4 regions of the Weizmannia sp. FSL K6-0777 genome follow, and region 4 is predicted to be linked to each of the others. Evidence: riboswitches for the same ligand, from Rfam matches in the RefSeq annotation. Region 4 holds a riboswitch; each other region holds the start of a gene.
What was found. Region 4 has a riboswitch for S-adenosylmethionine ahead of NST70_RS14925 (YezD family protein). Riboswitches for the same ligand answer to the same signal wherever they lie in the genome.
Positions count from the first base shown of each region.

Region 1: it holds a riboswitch for S-adenosylmethionine, as region 4 does, so the genes downstream of both, NST70_RS03070 (methionine biosynthesis PLP-dependent protein) here and NST70_RS14925 (YezD family protein) in region 4, are expected to answer to the same signal.
Region 2: it holds a riboswitch for S-adenosylmethionine, as region 4 does, so the genes downstream of both, NST70_RS02075 (bifunctional homocysteine S-methyltransferase/methylenetetrahydrofolate reductase) here and NST70_RS14925 (YezD family protein) in region 4, are expected to answer to the same signal.
Region 3: it holds a riboswitch for S-adenosylmethionine, as region 4 does, so the genes downstream of both, NST70_RS04005 (O-acetylhomoserine aminocarboxypropyltransferase/cysteine synthase family protein) here and NST70_RS14925 (YezD family protein) in region 4, are expected to answer to the same signal.

Region 1 covers NZ_CP151971.1:662,846-667,060, reverse strand. Annotated here, with positions in the region: gene metC (cystathionine beta-lyase) at 1-603, opposite strand, end outside; gene NST70_RS03070 (methionine biosynthesis PLP-dependent protein) at 600-1,715, opposite strand; SAM riboswitch class I at 1,793-1,912, opposite strand; gene NST70_RS03065 (ABC transporter permease) at 2,021-3,160, opposite strand; gene NST70_RS03060 (ABC transporter ATP-binding protein) at 3,151-4,047, opposite strand.
Region 2 covers NZ_CP151971.1:430,782-434,996, reverse strand. Annotated here, with positions in the region: gene metH (methionine synthase) at 1-459, opposite strand, end outside; gene NST70_RS02075 (bifunctional homocysteine S-methyltransferase/methylenetetrahydrofolate reductase) at 719-2,554, opposite strand; SAM riboswitch class I at 2,622-2,723, opposite strand; partial or broken gene NST70_RS02070 (IS1182 family transposase) at 3,362-4,215, shown strand, end outside.
Region 3 covers NZ_CP151971.1:893,139-897,353, forward strand. Annotated here, with positions in the region: gene cls (cardiolipin synthase) at 1-1,306, shown strand, start outside; SAM riboswitch class I at 1,406-1,513, shown strand; gene NST70_RS04005 (O-acetylhomoserine aminocarboxypropyltransferase/cysteine synthase family protein) at 1,617-2,915, shown strand; gene NST70_RS04010 (homoserine dehydrogenase) at 3,174-4,157, shown strand.
Region 4 covers NZ_CP151971.1:3,110,721-3,114,935, reverse strand. Annotated here, with positions in the region: gene NST70_RS14935 (ATP-binding cassette domain-containing protein) at 1-756, shown strand; gene ssuE (NADPH-dependent FMN reductase) at 777-1,316, shown strand; gene NST70_RS14925 (YezD family protein) at 1,405-1,584, opposite strand; SAM riboswitch class I at 1,701-1,807, opposite strand; gene NST70_RS14920 (bifunctional GNAT family N-acetyltransferase/carbon-nitrogen hydrolase family protein) at 1,949-3,493, shown strand; gene NST70_RS14915 (AEC family transporter) at 3,619-4,215, opposite strand, start outside.

The DNA.
Region 1 (4,215 bases), 1.1 Mb from region 4:
AAATTTCGTCGCGCTGTGCAGCACGATATCCGCCCCGAGTTCAAGCGGGCGCTGCAGGGCAGGCGTTAAAAAGGTGTTGTCGACAAAGGTGAGCGCCCCGGTTTCCTTTGCCAGTTCACTCACCGCACGGATATCCGTCACTTTTAAAAGCGGGTTTGAAGGGGTTTCCACATAAAAAGCCTTCGTGTTCGGGCGGACGGCCTGCCGCACTTCTTCAAGGTTGGTCATATCTACAAATGTATGTTCAATACCAAGCCGGGTCAGGACTTCTGTCACCATCCGGAACGTGCCGCCATACACATCTTCGGTGATGACAACATGGTCGCCCGCCGACAAAAGCAGAAACGCGGTTGAAATCGCCGCCATCCCGGAAGCAAACGCGAAACCTTTGACACCGCCTTCGAGTTCGGCGATGACATCCTCGAGCGCTTCCCTCGTTGGATTGAGCGAGCGGCTGTAATCGTATTTACCGAACTGGTCAATGTCCGCCTGGTGGTATGTCGAAGCATGCTGGATCGGTACACTCACAGCACCGGTCGCCGGGTCTATTTTATGGCTGTTATGTAAAAGCCTCGTTTGAAAAGAATAATCTTCATTTGTCATCGTGTTTGCACCCCTTCGTGAATGTTGGCAAAAGCTTTTTCAATATCTGCAAGCAAATCGCGTTCATTTTCAATTCCGACTGAAAAGCGCAAAAGGCAATTGTCTACGCCTGAAGCAATCCGTTTTTCTTCCGGAATGTCGGCATGCGTCTGTGTAGCCGGGTAAGTGATAAAACTTTCCGTCCCACCGAGGCTTTCGGCAAATGTAATCAAAGACAGGCCGCGTAAAAACGGGTCGACCCATGATTCTTCTTTTACACGGAAAGAAAGCATCCCGCCGCGGCCCGGATACAGCACATCTTTTACATCCGGATGCGCGCTTAAAAATGCCGCCACAGCTTTTGCATTTTTTTCGTGTTTTTCCATCCTAAGCGCCAGCGTTTTCATGCCGCGCATCAGAAGCCACGAATCAAACGGACTGAGGGTGGCGCCGGCACCGTTATGGTACAGAAAAAGCTGCTCGCAAAGTTCAGCACCCTTTGCCACGATCAGACCGGCCAGCACGTCGTTATGCCCGCCAAGATATTTCGTCGCGCTATGGACTACAATATCAGCGCCTTCTTTAATCGGCTGCTGCAAAAGCGGGGTGTAAAAAGTATTGTCTACAATCAGCAGGATTCCGTGCCTTTTCGCAATTTCAGCCACTGCGCCGATATCCGTCTGCTGCATGAGGGGGTTTGTCGGCGTTTCGAGGAAAATGGCTTTCGTTTTCGGGGTGATTTCTTGTTCAATATTTTCCGGGTTGCACGTATTCACGTACTTACAACAAAGCCCCCATTTTTTATATCCCTGCTCCAGCAGGCGGTAGGTGCCGCCATATAAATCATCACTCACAATCCACTCATCGCCGGCCTGGAACAAAGATAAAACAGTGAAAATCGCAGCCATGCCGGAACTGCACGCAAACCCGCGGTCCCCGCCCTCCAGATCCGCAATCGCTTCTTCAAGCAACTGGCGCGTCGGGTTGCCGGTACGGGAATAATCGAAACCGGTTGACTGCCCAATGCCTTCGTGGCGGTAAGCGGTAGAAAAATAAACAGGCGGGTTCACCGCACCTGTCACGCGGTCACTGCGATTTCCGATTTGTGCAAGTTTTGTTTCTGTATGATACATGATGGACACTCCCTCACTTAAAATCAAAAAGCCTTCTCCAATAAGAAGAAGGCCATTCCTTTCGTGCATGAACCATCTTCTTATCTTTCAAGTTATGATCCCATAACTTGCAGGACTTAGCACCTTTTCAATGCGTAAAAGCATTGAAGGTTGCTGAGGCTTCATCGGGCCATTCCCTCAACCTCTCTTGATAAGAAAATACCAATATGAAATTTGCCATCAACGCCGCAAAAGAAATTACACAACGAACCTAAAAATTGCTTACGTTCAATTTATCCCTTTTTTTCGGATTCGTCAAGCTTTTTTTAAATTTTGTTTTTCTTATGGATAATCCATATGGTGAGAAAATAAAACAGCAATGATGAAAGGAGAAGCGTAATGACTCCGTCTGTAGTATTGATATACTCATTCCTGAATTTTGCTGCACTTTCTCCATTCACTATATTCGGCACATCCACAAATGTAAAAGGGATAATATGCATAACAGCATACAACTTTGTCTTAAATCCGCTCATCATTTCCTCAAAACAAAAACAAGCCACCAAAACGAGCATCAGAAGCAATTGATTTCGAATAAAGGTATTTAAAAACTGTGTGAAAACAGAAATAAATAATAGAAGACATAGAATCAATAAAAGCGATCTGCCCAAAAACCGGGTTATTGAAATCCACAATACTTCTGTCCCGTTTAAATTGATCGCCACAGGGTACTTCCAACTGCCCAAATGGCTTATGATGCTACCAATAATGAGCGCAACAACCAGGATAACAATCGTAATGGCAAGGCTGTAAACAAATGAAGTGAAGATTCTCGTATCCAATATTTTCTTGAGTTTCACTGGCAAAACATTTACAAATTGATTAATACCGCCTTGTTTGTCTCTTGTTGAAATATCACCAATTAAAACAGCAATGAGAAGAGGCATTAAGAACGGGAATACGTAAAAAAGAATGCGATATGTAAAGTTAATACCCGGGGTTTCGTATGACTCTATTACCGGATGAATATTTTGTTGAAGCAGAATGGTATTGAGCTGTATTGCTTTTTCTGTCTGCGGAACAATTTTTTTATCACTGAAAACCATTTTTCCAGCATTAATATTGGCAATTAATTTTTTATCTAAAGCGATCTGCAATTTTAGTTCTTGCTTCCAATCCCCTGCTTCATGAGCTTGTATTTGTTCGGTTCGAAGGCGTAATTCCTCCTGCAAACCCGCAATCGCTTTCTTCTTTGCTTCACTCTTATTTGGATTTGATTCCATGTGTGAAATGGCATTTTCCAGTGAGGATTTGTTATGCTGATATTCATTGAGCGGGTCCGTTCTCTTTGCTCCTACAAAAGTAATTGCAAACAAAATGAAAACAATCAAAATAGCAGCAATAAAAACAGTCATATTTTTTTTATTTCTAATGAATCGCAATGTCTCTAACTTGATTAGCCCCATTTATCTTCACCTTCGTATATTTCCTCATAAATTTGTTGGCTGCCTTTTTGCCCAATGAAAAATGATTTAAATTTCATGTCTTGTTCGAATGCCTGATTTACCACAAAGGAGCTTTTACTTGAATCTATCTCCGCCCATACTTCATTGGCTGTGGCATTTTTAATCTCTTCATCTTTAAACAGGGAAAGAACTTTATCTGCATCATTCCCATTCTCTAGCTTAATGATGATGTATTTATTAAAGTCCGGATTATTTTTTCTGCTTTCGTAAACCATTCTTCCTTGCTTTAAAAAGATGACACGATCACATAATTCATCAACATTGTTCAGAATATGGGAAGAAAATAATACAATTTTATTTTCGTCTCTAAGTTGCTTAATGGATTTGCTTATCAGTTTAATATTGGATGGGTCCAGCCCATTCATCGGCTCGTCCATCAATAGCAAATCACAAGAACTGATCAAGCACATCCCAAATAGCAGCCTTTGCTGCATGCCAAGTGAATATTTTGAAACCCTTTTGTCGATATAGGAACCCATGCTTAATTTTTCTATAACAGCGTCACATTCTTGTTTGCTCTCCCATAATCTTTGTACAAGTTTTAAATGCTCTCTCCCTGTTAAATTTGGATACAATACTGTATGGTCTTGCAAAAAAAATATTTTTTTAAGGATTTTTTCCCGATGCATCTTATAGTTCATGCCGTAAATACTGATTTCGCCTTTTGAAGCAGGAATCAGGTTGGATATCGCATTTAAAAGCGTCGTCTTGCCGGATCCATTTGGAGCAACCAGGCCAATAATCTCCCCTGGTTCAGCAGAGAAACTTATATCTTCCAAAATTTTCGTCTTCTCTATCTCTACTGACACATTGTTTACCCTTAACAAAACAATCCCTCCCCCGTTAATTCACAAGATCTTATCACCTATTTTAATAGGCCGCAGCGCCATTGTCACCGAAATTTTTGCGTGGTGTCACCGAAAAAACAAACTGCTGCTGCGCAAATATTGGCGGCAAACACCAAAAAAAGCGGTATTCTTTATGAATCCGCTCTA
Region 2 (4,215 bases), 910 kb from region 4:
TTTTATGAGCCCGCAAGCCTGTTCCTGGTAAGCGGTTTTGAGCGCGTCAAAAGTGGTGCCGCCTGTGACGGAGAGCGTCTTTGTTGTCGGACCCATCGAACCAGCGACAAACCGCAGCCGGCCGGGTGTGGAATATTTTTCGGCAGCCTGCTTGGCGATGCGCGCGGCTTCGATGTTGATTTTTTCAGCAAGGTGCCCGAGGCCGTACTCGTTAAGAACGATGGACGTTGCGCCAAAGGTATTAGTTTCGATGATATCGGCCCCCGCCTCGAGATATGCTTCATGGATCGAGCGGATGATATCGGGCGCTGTGAGATTCAAGTATTCATTGCAGCCTTCGTATGCTTCGCCGCCAAAATCCGCCGCGGTAAGGTGTTGCTGCTGGATCATCGTCCCCATCGCCCCGTCAAGGATGAGAATGCGGTTTGCAAGCTGCTGTTCAAATAACGTTTGCCCCATGAAAAATTCCCCCTTTGGTTGTACGTTTGATATTGAGATTGCGACGTACGGTAACATTTGGTACCTGGCTGGGTCGCGTTCCGATGCTGGCGGCGCCGGTGCCACTTTTGATTGAGTTTAAAGTGCATGCATCTCGCCGGGGCTGAAGCCGGCCAAGGTTTCGTTTTGCCTTCTTGAGCTCTTTTCTTAATCTTGCAATTGGACAGTGCTATCAAAGTTTCACTTTAATGAATCCGCCTGTACTTTTTTCGTTGCAGTCTCAGACAATGCCTGCGCCTTGCACTGCTGTTTTTTCGTGGATATAGCGCGTGCATTCCACCGTCAGTTCGTAGCGTTCGAGCGGCGTAATTAAGTAAATGCCGTTGAAATAGCCGAGGGCCGCGTCGATCAGGGTACGGCTGATCGCAAGGCTTTCTTCACGCGCTTTCGCAGGGTCGCCATTTGTTTTTTCCATCGCCGCCAAAATTTCATCCGTCAGTTTGATGCCCGGCACTTCATTGTGCAGAAAGACCGCGTTCCGGTAGCTGGTAAGCGGCATAATGCCAAGATAGATCGGCGCGTCCAAATGCTTCGTTGCTTCATGGATTTGCTCGATTTTTTCCGTGCTGAACACAGGCTGGGTGATAAAATAATCGGCACCGTGGCGGATTTTGCGCTCCAACCTCCCGACCGTTTTATCAAGATTGCGGACGTTCGGGTTAAATGCAGCCGCGACGGAAAAATTCGTTTTCCTGTGAAGCGATTTGCCGGAATGGGAAATGCCATCATTGAATTGCTTGATCATTGCGATCAGTTCCATGGATGACAAATCGTATACGCTCGTCGCTCCCGGGAAGTCGCCGATTTTTGTCGGATCCCCCGTGATGGCAAGCACCTGGTCAATCCCGAGCGCAGCAAGGCCCATTAAGTGCGACTGCAGCCCGATCAAATTACGATCACGGCATGTAATATGAACAAGCGGCCGGATGCCATGTTTCTCTTTTAAAATTGAAGCAATCGCTGTGTTGCTGATGCGCGGGCTTGCAAGCGAGTTGTCGGCCATTGTCAAGGCATCGATGCCGGCGTCGTGCAGCGCTTTTGCCCCTTCAAAAAAGCGAGTCGTGTTCAGAGTTTTCGGCGTATCCAATTCGACAATGACAGAGCGGCGCTTTTTTACGATTTCATGCAACGGTGGTTCGTGCTGCGCCGGGGCGGCTGCGATTTCAATTTTCGGTGGGCGGACCGTTTTTTCTGTGACAGGCAAAAGCCCCTGCACCCCGTCTGCGATTGCTTTGATGTGAGCTGGGGTCGTGCCGCAGCAGCCGCCGATCAGGCGCACACCCTGTTCGACCAGTTTTTCGGCGCATGTTTTAAAATAATCGGCGTTATTTGTGAACGTGAACCGGCCTTCCTCGTAATCTAAAAGACTCGCATTCGGGTATGCGGACAAAAAGGCACGCTTCGGTATCGGGATTTCTTCGAACGCCTGGATCATGTGGTGCGGGCCGAGCCGGCAGTTCAGGCCGGTCACATCGGCGCCGCGGTTTTCAAGTTCCTTGAACGCGTCGCGGACCGGGGTTCCGTTTTGGAGCACGCCCGGTTCGATAAGCGAGAACTGGGCGATGACCGGGACATCCGCTTCTTTTTTCGCAATGTCAACGACCGTATACAGTTCTTCCGCGTCAAAATACGTTTCCAAAAGCAGGGCATCAACTCCTTCGTCCAGGAGGTGAAAAATCTGCTCGCGGAACGTGCGCTTGATTTCGGCAAGTGTTGCTTCGGTTTTGCGCTGGCCGCGGATGCCGCCGACCGTGCCGAGTATAAATGTGTCACGGTTTGCCGCTTCTTTTGCGATCTGGACAGCCGCTTTGTTGATATCTTTTACTTTTTCTTCCAGGCCATACTGTGCCAGCTTGATATAGTTGGCGCTGTACGTGTTTGTCTGGATGACCGATGCGCCTGCTTCGATATAGGCGCGGTGGATCGCGTGGATGTCTTCCGGATGGGTCAGGTTGAATGACTCATAACATGTGTCGGCGCCGTATGCATATAGCAGTGTCCCCATTGCCCCGTCTGCAACAAGGATGCGGTTTTTTAACGTTTCGAGAAGGTTCAAATTTTTACACTCCCTTTGAATGATATGAAAAAAGCCTCCCAGAAAAGGAGGCAAGATGACAACATTCTCCTTATCTTTTCAGGTATACCTGTTGGATTTAGCACCGTGCCGTATGGGCTGGTTGCTGAGGTTTCATCGGGCCAAGTCCCTCCGCCTCTCTTGATAAGGCTATTCGATTGAACGTACTTAAAATTTTGACTTATTTATACTTTACACTTTGCCGGGTGACATGACAAGGGGGAAATTGAAATTCATATTGGATGCGGTTTCGTCCCTTTTGTCTAATTGGCTTTCTTTTGCCTTTTTGAGCCCTCCAAAAGGACAATTTGCTCCCGGTACGGCTTTCTTTTGTCTTTTTGAACCCTCCAAAAGGACAATTTGCTCTTGGTCCAGCTCTCTTTTGTCTTTTTGAACTCTCCAAAAAGACAATTTGCTCCTGGTCCGGCTTTCTTTTGTCTTTTTGGGCCCTTCAAAAAGACAATTTGCTCTTGGTCCGGCTCTCTTTTGTCTTTTTGAGCTCTCCAAAAGGACAATTCGCCCCTGATCCGACTCTCTTTTGTCTTTTTGAGCCCTCCAAAAGGACAATTCGCCCCTGATCCGACTCTCTTTTGTCTTTTTGAGCCCTCCAAAAGGACAATTTGCTCCCGGTACGGCTCTCTTTTGTCTTTTTGAACCCTTCGGGACCACTGAAAAAGTCAATCTGAAAATTCAAAATAATTATATGTACAATAAATTGAAAAAAATACCCCCAGTATTTGGTATAATAAAGTTATACTACAAACCAAAACCAAACTGGGGGTATCTATCATGCTTAAAGAAAAAGATAATCAATTAAGCATCTATTCCATATTATACGATAAAATTCCTGAAAATCATACACTTAAATTATTAAGAGATGAAGTGGATTTTAGTTTTATCAATAAAATGCTTGAAAAAACTTACTGTAAAGAATATGGAAGGCCAGCAAAAGAGCCCGAACTTATGGTTAAAATCTTGGTGTTACAAAAACTCTATGACTTATCTGATGAGAAAGTTATAGAAAATTGCTCATTAAACCTTGCATATATGTATTTTTTAGGAATCAATCCGGAAGACGACCTCCCTCACCCAAGTCTTTTGGCAAAATTTCGTAAAAGTAGATTAGAAGGCAATCTCACTATAGATGAAATTATTATTGAAATCATAAACCAATGCATTGAAAAAGGAATTTTACAAAAGGTTTCTGGTATAACGATTGATTCCACTCATACAGAAGCCAACACCAAAAAATATAGACCGGAACGAGTCATGAAACAATTAGCGAAAAAAATCTTTAAAACCGTTAAAGAAGAAAACGGAGAAATACCAAGTGAAATCAACCAAGAAATCCCTGATTATAAAGAAATAGAAAACCATGATGAAGCTAGAAAAACAATGAAGTCCTATCTTGAAGAAACGGTATCAAAGGTAGAAGAACTAGTTGAACTGGAGAAAGCACCTGAAACAAAAGCACTCGTTAATAATGCGAAAGAAATTTTAGCAGACCCGAAGTTTATGGAGCAAAAAGGGGTACGATCGATTGTCGACCAAGAAGCGAGAATAGGGTATAAAAGCAAAAATGATCCTTTCTTTGGTTATAAAACGGAATTTATGATGACAACAGAAGATCGAATGATTACAGC
Region 3 (4,215 bases), 1.4 Mb from region 4:
TATCCTGTATTTGGTATTCGGGCAAAATTTAAGCCGCCGGAAAATTTTTGACTGGAAGGTACAGGAGAAGATCGGCATTAAGGAAATTTCCCAGCAGCAAATTGAACTGCTGCGCGAAAACCGGTTCCCGTTTCATGATGAGCGGACAATCCAGTACAAGGATCTCGTTTATATGCTGCTGATGAATGACGGGGCGATTCTTTCCCAGGACAATCACGTCGATATCTTTACAGATGGCAGGAAAAAATTCGAGGCTTTATTTGAAGACATCCGGAATGCAAAAGACAGTATTCATCTTGTATATTATATTTTCCGGAATGACCGCCTCGGCCAGGAATTGATTGAACTGCTGTCGCAAAAAGCAAAAGAAGGTGTAAAGGTGCGGCTGCTTTATGATGATATGGGGTCGCGAATGCTGTTCCGCCGCAAATTTTTCCGGCCGCTTGTTGTTGCTGGTGGGGAAGTGGCGTCCTTTTTTCCTGCCCGGATCCCGCTCGTCAATTTGCGCGTCAATTTCAGGAATCACCGGAAATTGGCGATTATTGATGGGCAGATCGGATATATCGGCGGTTTTAACGTTGGGGATGAGTATCTTGGTCTGAATAAGAAATTCGGTTACTGGCGGGATACGCATCTACGGATTGTAGGGAGTGCTGTTTATGCCATGCAGACTCGCTTTATTTTGGACTGGAATCAGGCGTCACCGCACGATGTAAGAGATGAAGAACGTTATTTCCCGGTCATCCCATCGCAGGGTGAAACCGATATCCAAATCGTCTCAAGCGGCCCCGATTCTGAATGGGAGCAGATTAAAAACAGCTATATTAAAATGATCAATTCCGCCAAAAAATATATTTATTTACAAACACCATATTTTATTCCGGATGACAGCCTCCTGAATGCGCTGACGCTTGCCGCCTTATCCGGAGTGGATGTTCGGATTATGATTCCAAATAAACCGGATCATATGTTTGTCTACTGGGCGACGCTTTCCAACATCGGCCAGCTGTTAAAAACGGGCGTCAAAGTGTACATTTATCAAAAAGGGTTCATCCATGCGAAAATGATTGTCGTAGACGGGAAAATTGCTTCCGTTGGGACGGCCAATATCGATGTGCGCAGTTTCCGTCTCAATTTTGAAGTGAACGCCTTGCTGTACGACCGTGAGCTTTCCGGCACACTTGCCGGCGTTTTCCGGGACGATATGGCCGAATCAACCGAATTAACGCTCCATGATTACCAGAACCGGCCGCTTTATGTGCGGTTTAAAGAGTCCATTTCCCGGCTATTGTCGCCAATATTGTAGAAGAAAAAGAAAATTTTTTCAAAAAAAGGTTGACGGTTTGCCATTGGTCTTCTATAATCTTAAACAATAAGTCATTCAAAATTGAATTATGAAAAGAAACTCTTATCGAGAGCGGCGGAGGGACTAGGCCCTGCGAAGCCCGGCAACCTTCAGGCATTTGCCTGAAAAGGTGCTAATTCCTACAGACATGCGTCTGAAAGATAAGGGAGGAACTTACATACATTGTAACCCTCTTCCCTTACGAAGAGGGTTTTTTCACTTCCTCTTCCATCTTTCACGGAAAAATTTTAAAAAATCAGGAGGCTTTAAAATGACACAACCATCATTACAACCGGAAACTTTATTGCTGCACGGCGGCCAGGAACCGGACCCGGCGACAGGATCGCGCGCCGTACCGGTATACCGGACGACTTCTTACGTTTTTCCGGATACAGAACATGCAGAGGGCGTCTTCAATTTATCAAAAGAAGGTTTCATTTATTCCCGTCTCGGCAATCCGACTGTGGATGTTTTTGAAAAACGTGTTGCTGCACTGGAAGGCGGAACAGCGGCTGTCGGTTTATCATCCGGCGCATCGGCCATTGCCTTTTCCATTTTGAACATCGTGCGTGCGGGTGATGACATCGTATCTGCCAGCAATCTTTACGGCGGCACCTATAATTTGTTTGCTGTGACATTGCCGAAATATGGCATTAACGTCAAGTTTGTGGATGGGTCCGACCCTGAAGCGTTCCGCCAGGCGATCACCCCGAAAACAAAAGCATTGTACGCGGAAATTATCGGCAACCCAAGCCTGCAGGTGCTCGACGTGGAAAAAGTGGCGGAAGTGGCCCATGAAAACGGTATTCCTTTGATTGTCGACAACACGTTTGCTTCTCCGTATGGCGCGAATCCGATCAAATGGGGCGCGGACGTGGTTGTCCATTCGGCGACAAAATGGATCGGCGGGCACGGAACGGCGATCGGCGGTGTTGCCGTTGACGGCGGGCGTTTTGACTGGAACACAGACAAATTTCCGGACTTTAGTGAACCGGATCCGAGCTACCACGGCTTGCGCTACGGCGTCGACACGGCACAGGCTGCGTTCGCCACAAAACTTCGTGTTCAGCTTTTGCGCGACTTCGGGCCGACTTTAAGTCCGGACAACGCCTTTTTATTCCTGCAAGGGCTTGAAACGCTGCATCTGCGTGTGGAAAGGCATAACGAAAATGCATTGAAAGTCGCGGAATTTCTGAAAAACCATCCAGATGTTGCATGGGTCAATTATCCGGGACTTGAAGACCATCCGTCCCATGAGCTGGCGCAAAAATATTTGAACGGCGGCTACGGCTCCATTGTCAACTTTGGTGTCAAAGGCGGCCGGGAAACAGGAAGGCGCGTGATCGACAATATTAAGCTGTGGTCGCATGTAGCGAATGTCGGCGACGCGAAATCGCTGATCATCCACCCAGCAACGACTACGCATTCGCAGCTGAGCGATGAAGAACTGGAAAAATCAGGGGTTACAGGCGATTTAATCCGCCTGTCTGTCGGGCTCGAAGCCGTTGAAGATTTGACAGCTGACCTGGATCAGGCCATTACAAAAGCAACAGCCGTTACAGCCCGGTAAAAGCGGGGAGCAGGCCCGGCAGATTCGTGCGAAGGTCGCCATGGCGAATGCCAACAGGCGATCCGGAAAACTTATACGAAACCGTTCTGGGCTGATCCCATTGAACAATGTTGCGGCCCGGACGGTCTGCATACCTGATCCAGATCGGGAGCTTATGGATACCGGCTGCACCGAATACTGTCGGACCGCTTGACCGTTTTAAATGAACAAAACGCTTCAGAGGCGAAAGACGCTATATATAGGGAGGTTTTTGGATAAATGAGGGTGATTAAAGCAGCGCTGCTCGGCTTTGGAACGGTCGGCCAGGGCGTGTACGAAGCGGTCCGGACCCACCGCGAGCAGCTGAAAGAAAAGCTGCATGCCGAGGTAGAGATTGCAGCGGTTCTGATCAAAAACCCCCGAAAAAAGCGGAACATTGACAGTTCTGTGCTCGTCACGACGGACTTCCGGGAAATTCTCGCTATTCCCGATCTTGAAGTCGTGTTTGAAGCGATTGTCGGGGAAGAACCAGGCTTTTCCTACTGTTTACAAGCGATTGAAAAAGGCTGCCACGTCATTACTGCCAATAAAGTCATGTTTGCACGATATGGGAATGTGCTGCTTGAAAAAGCGAAAGAAAAAGGCGTGTTTGTCGGTTACGAAGCGACAACCGCAGGCGGCATCCCTGTGATTCGGACGATTTCCCAGCAGCTTCAGGTCAATGACATCCAGCGTGTACAGGCGATTTTAAACGGCACATCCAATTTTGTTTTATCGGAAATGCGTGAAAAACATCTTCCATTTGAAGAAGCGTTGGAAATCGCCAGGCAGCACGGCTATGCAGAAGCTGACCCGGGCAATGATGTAAAAGGGCAGGACGCCTTTTGTAAGTTGATGATCCTGAGCCGGCTCGTATTCGGAACCCAGCCGAACTGGGAGAAAGTAGAAGTTGAAGGGATAGGCGGCCTCTCGCTTGCGGATATTGAAAGAGCGGATCGGAAGGGACTCCGTTATAAGCATATTGCGGACATATACCGTGATGGCAGGACGCTGAAAGCATCCGTTAAGCCTGTCCTCGTCCCTCCCGAACACGCCCTTTATGCGGTGGAAGGCGTCAACAATGCCGTCACGATTTACGGCAGCCTGATCGGAAAAATTACCCTTACAGGTCCGGGTGCCGGGAAATTTCCGACGGCAAGCGCCATGATTGAAGACTTTGCGGCGGGTTACCGGCCCGTTTTGCAATTGGACGCCGTTTCGTGATCCGGTTTTTCCGGATAAGGAAACGTATATTTTTTGCGATGCTAAGATACCATTTTAG
Region 4 (4,215 bases):
ATGCCGAAAGAAAAGGCGTTTGCTGTAGAGATTGAGGGGCTGGAGAAATCATTCGGCAGCCATCGCATCCTGCGCCATCTTCATTTAAAAATAAGAAAAGGGGAATTTGTTGCGATTGTTGGGAGGAGCGGATGCGGCAAAAGTACGCTTCTCAGGCTGCTTTCAGGACTTGAAGCGGCAAGCGGCGGAAAAATCCTTATAAACGGGGCGCCTTTATCCGGCAGAAACGGATCGGCAAAAATGATGTTTCAGGACGGCCGCCTGCTCCCATGGAAAACCGTGCTTCAAAATGTCGGGCTTGGCCTTGCGGGCGACTGGAAGAACAAGGCACTTGAAATGCTTGGAAAAGTCGGGCTGGAAGGGCGTGCAAATGATTGGCCTTCGTCTTTATCCGGCGGCCAGAAACAAAGGGTGGCACTGGCGAGGGCATTAATCCATGAGCCGGACATCCTTCTCCTCGATGAACCGCTTGGGGCGCTCGATGCATTAACCCGGATTGAAATGCATGCGCTGATCCAGTCGCTTTGGCTTGAAAAACATTTTACGGCCATATTGGTGACACATGACGTGGAAGAAGCAGTCGCCCTTGCCGATCGGGTAGTGTTAATCGAAGAAGGGGAAATTGGGATGGACTGCCCGGTAAAACTCCCTTATCCGCGGAAAAGGGACCACGCCCTCTTTGCAGCAACGGCCAATCATATTTTAAACCGCATTTTAGGGAGCGGCCACCCGGTTTTGCATGCAATGAAAAATTAAGGAAGAAATGGGGGATTCATATGGCGGAAAAAATAGTACTGCTGAACGGGAGCCCTTCTGCGTATACGAGATTAAATGGGATCCGTGATTATATCAGGGCCGGGTTAAGGGGGCACGGGTACGAACCGGAGCTCATCAATATCCGGGAACTTCCGGCCGGCGATTTAATGCATGCCCGGCAAAGCCCGCCCATCACCGGGGCATTAAGAAAAGTGGAAGAAGGCGATACGATAATCATTTTGACACCGGTCTATAAAGCGTCTTATTCCGGACTGCTCAAGACGTTTCTGGATCTTTTGCCGCAAAATGGCTTATCCGGCAAACAGGTGCTGCCGCTCGCCATGGGCGGCACATTCGGCCACTTGCTCGCGCTCGATTACGCCCTGAAACCGGTCTTGGCTTCGCTCGGGACAACTTGCATTGAAAAAGGGGTGTTCATTCTCGACCAACAAGTGAAAAAAAAGGATGGGTTTTATGAACTCGACCGGCAAGCGGCTGGCCGCCTGAATGCTGCTTTAAAAACAGCATTTCCGCAAATTTCCATACCGCTGTACTCTTAAACAAATCCGGCATTTGGACGATATCCAAATGCCGGCATTCGTGTAGCACGAACAACGGGAAAAGAGATAACCGGAATGCCGGCGCCCGTCATCCCATCTTTTGTTTGGGAAGTGCCGCTTTTTTCTTTTCCAGTGCAAACCGGACTTTCTCGGTTGTTTCGATCTGTGTGATGTTTCCTTCATGGATCGAAATGACCACTGTTCCAAACTCCAGTTTTTGCAATGATTCCATAATGCGGGCTACTTTCGTTTCATCAATATGAGCCATTTTTCATACCCCCCAAAATAAATTTCGTGTGTGCGTGGTGGTCCGGCCGGCCATGCGGATGATCCAAAAAAGAAAGGCCCCCTTCAAGAAAAGTTAAGAAGAGGGCGAGGCTCCTTAACTTATCTTCCAAGCTTGGCGCTTGCTGGAATTAGCACAGTATTCCCAAAAAGAATCTGTTGCTGAGGTTTCCTCGGGCCAGTCCCTCCCCCTCTCTTGATAAGCTGTATAGAAATAATTTGTTAAAACTATGATAAATAATATTATTCCGATTTGTCAACTTATATTTTCGGCATTTCAGCTGCTTTTCGGGCAAAACCGATTCGGATAGGGTATGATAATAGAAAAAGTGTGTTAAGGGTGTGAGATTGTGCCAGAGACAGATGTATCCAAGTTTGAGAAGAAAATCGAGGTGCGGAACATCCGCTTTGAAGACATTGATGATATTATGGCATTGTCGAAAAAATGTTTTCCGGGGATGGAGCCGTGGAAACACGAGCAGCTGGAAAGCCATATCCGGATTTTTCCGGAAGGGCAGTTTTGCGTGGAATACGAAGGGAAAATCGTCGGTTCCTGCTCCAGCTTAATTGTCAATTTCGATGAATACGAAGACCAGCATACATGGGATACGATCACTGCGAACGGCTACATTACCAACCATAATCCGCACGGGCTCAACCTGTACGGCATTGAAGTGATGATCGACCCGGAATACCGGCGCATGAAGTTCGGGCACCGTTTGTATGAGGCACGGAAAGAGCTTTGCCGGAAAATGAACCTTCAAAGCATCATCATTGGCGGCCGGATTCCGAATTACAGCAAATATAAAGACAAAATGACCCCGCGCGAATACGTGGAAGAAGTCGAGATGCACAATATTTATGACCCGGTTCTGTCCTTCCAGCTGCTTGAAGGGTTCCAGATTATGCGGATCAACAGGCAGTATTTGCCGGATGATACAGCATCCGCTTCATTTGCAACGCTTATGGAATGGCATAACGTCGATTATTTGCCGAAGTCCCGCCGTGTCTATCATGCTTCGTTCCCGGTCAGGATTACAGCGATCCAATATATGATGAAAAAAATTGATTCCTTCGATGATTTTGTCAGACAGGTAGAATATTATGTCGATGTGGCCGCGGATTTCGGTTCTGATTTCGCCGTTTTTCCGGAAATTTTCACCACACAGTTGATGTCCTACCTGGAAGAAAAACGCCCTGACCAGGCAGTGCGCCGGCTTTCCGGGTACACAGACCAATATATTGAACTGTTTACAGAGCTTGCCGTACGCTACAATGTCAACATTATCGGCGGGTCCCATTTTGTGGAAGAAGACGGGGGCATTTACAATGTCGCTTTTTTGTTCCGGCGCGATGGGACGATTGAGAGGCAGACCAAACTCCATATTACGCCAAATGAGCGGAAATGGTGGGGGATCGCGGAAGGAAACGAACTCAATGTATTTGATACGGATTGCGGGAAAATTGCGATTCTGATTTGCTATGATATCGAGTTTCCGGAGCTGGCCCGTGTCGCTGTCGACCACGGTGCGAACATTATTTTTGTCCCGTTTTGCACGGACGACCGCCAGGCCTATTTGCGCGTCCGCTACTGTGCACAGGCGCGGGCCATTGAAAACCAGGTGTACACCTGTATTGCGGGAACAGTCGGCAACCTGACCCACGTGGAAAACATGGATATCCAGTATGCCCAGTCCGGGATCTTTTCTCCCTCCGATTTCGGTTTTGCCCGCGATGGCATTGTCGGGGAATGCGATCCCAATGTCGATACCGTCGTTGTCGGCGATGTCGATCTTGAGAAGCTGCGCCGCAACCGCAACAGCGGCTCCGTCCGGCAACTGGCCGACCGGAGAAGGGATTTGTATCAGATTAAGATCAACACCAAGGCCTGAGCATGACGGACTGGACGCAAGACCGGCCGGGCAGCCGCCAAGTGCCTGAACGGCTGCTCGGAAAAACCGGATACCGCATCAAAAAACCGCTTAGAGGATGGAAGCTCTAAGCGGTTTTTCATGATTCAGGCGATCTTCAGCACGACCATCAGGCTGGTCATCAACACAATGCTGATCAAAATGGACAACGAGTTAAACGTGCTGGACATGGCGACATTGCCGCCGCATTTCTGGGTAAATGCCGTGCAGACGGCGGAAATCGGCGCAAACGCGATAATCACGAGCACGAGCCGAACTTCAAGCGGCAGCGGCAGCAGGAAATAAAAGAATGCTGCAAACAGGATGGCCATTCCGTAACGGATGATAACGGCTTTTAAGATGCCCGCAACCTGGCTTTTTTCAAGCCGGAGTTCAAAACCGATCCCGATCATCAGCATGGCCAGAAAGCCGTTTGCCTGTCCGACGATTCCGGTAAATGTGGTCACGCCTGCCGGCAATGTAATATGCAAAAGCGACAGCGCAAGCATGATCAGATAGGTATCCATCGGGATGGATGAAAACATTTTTTTTAGGTAAGATGCCGCATTTGTTCTTTCGTTGTTGGCAACGGCGGAAGCAATCGAATATGTGCCGCCCGTGCATAAAACCGAATTGCCGGCATCGAACAGGCAGGTTGCCACTACACCAACGGGCCCCAGGAAATTTTGTACATAGGGGAGCGT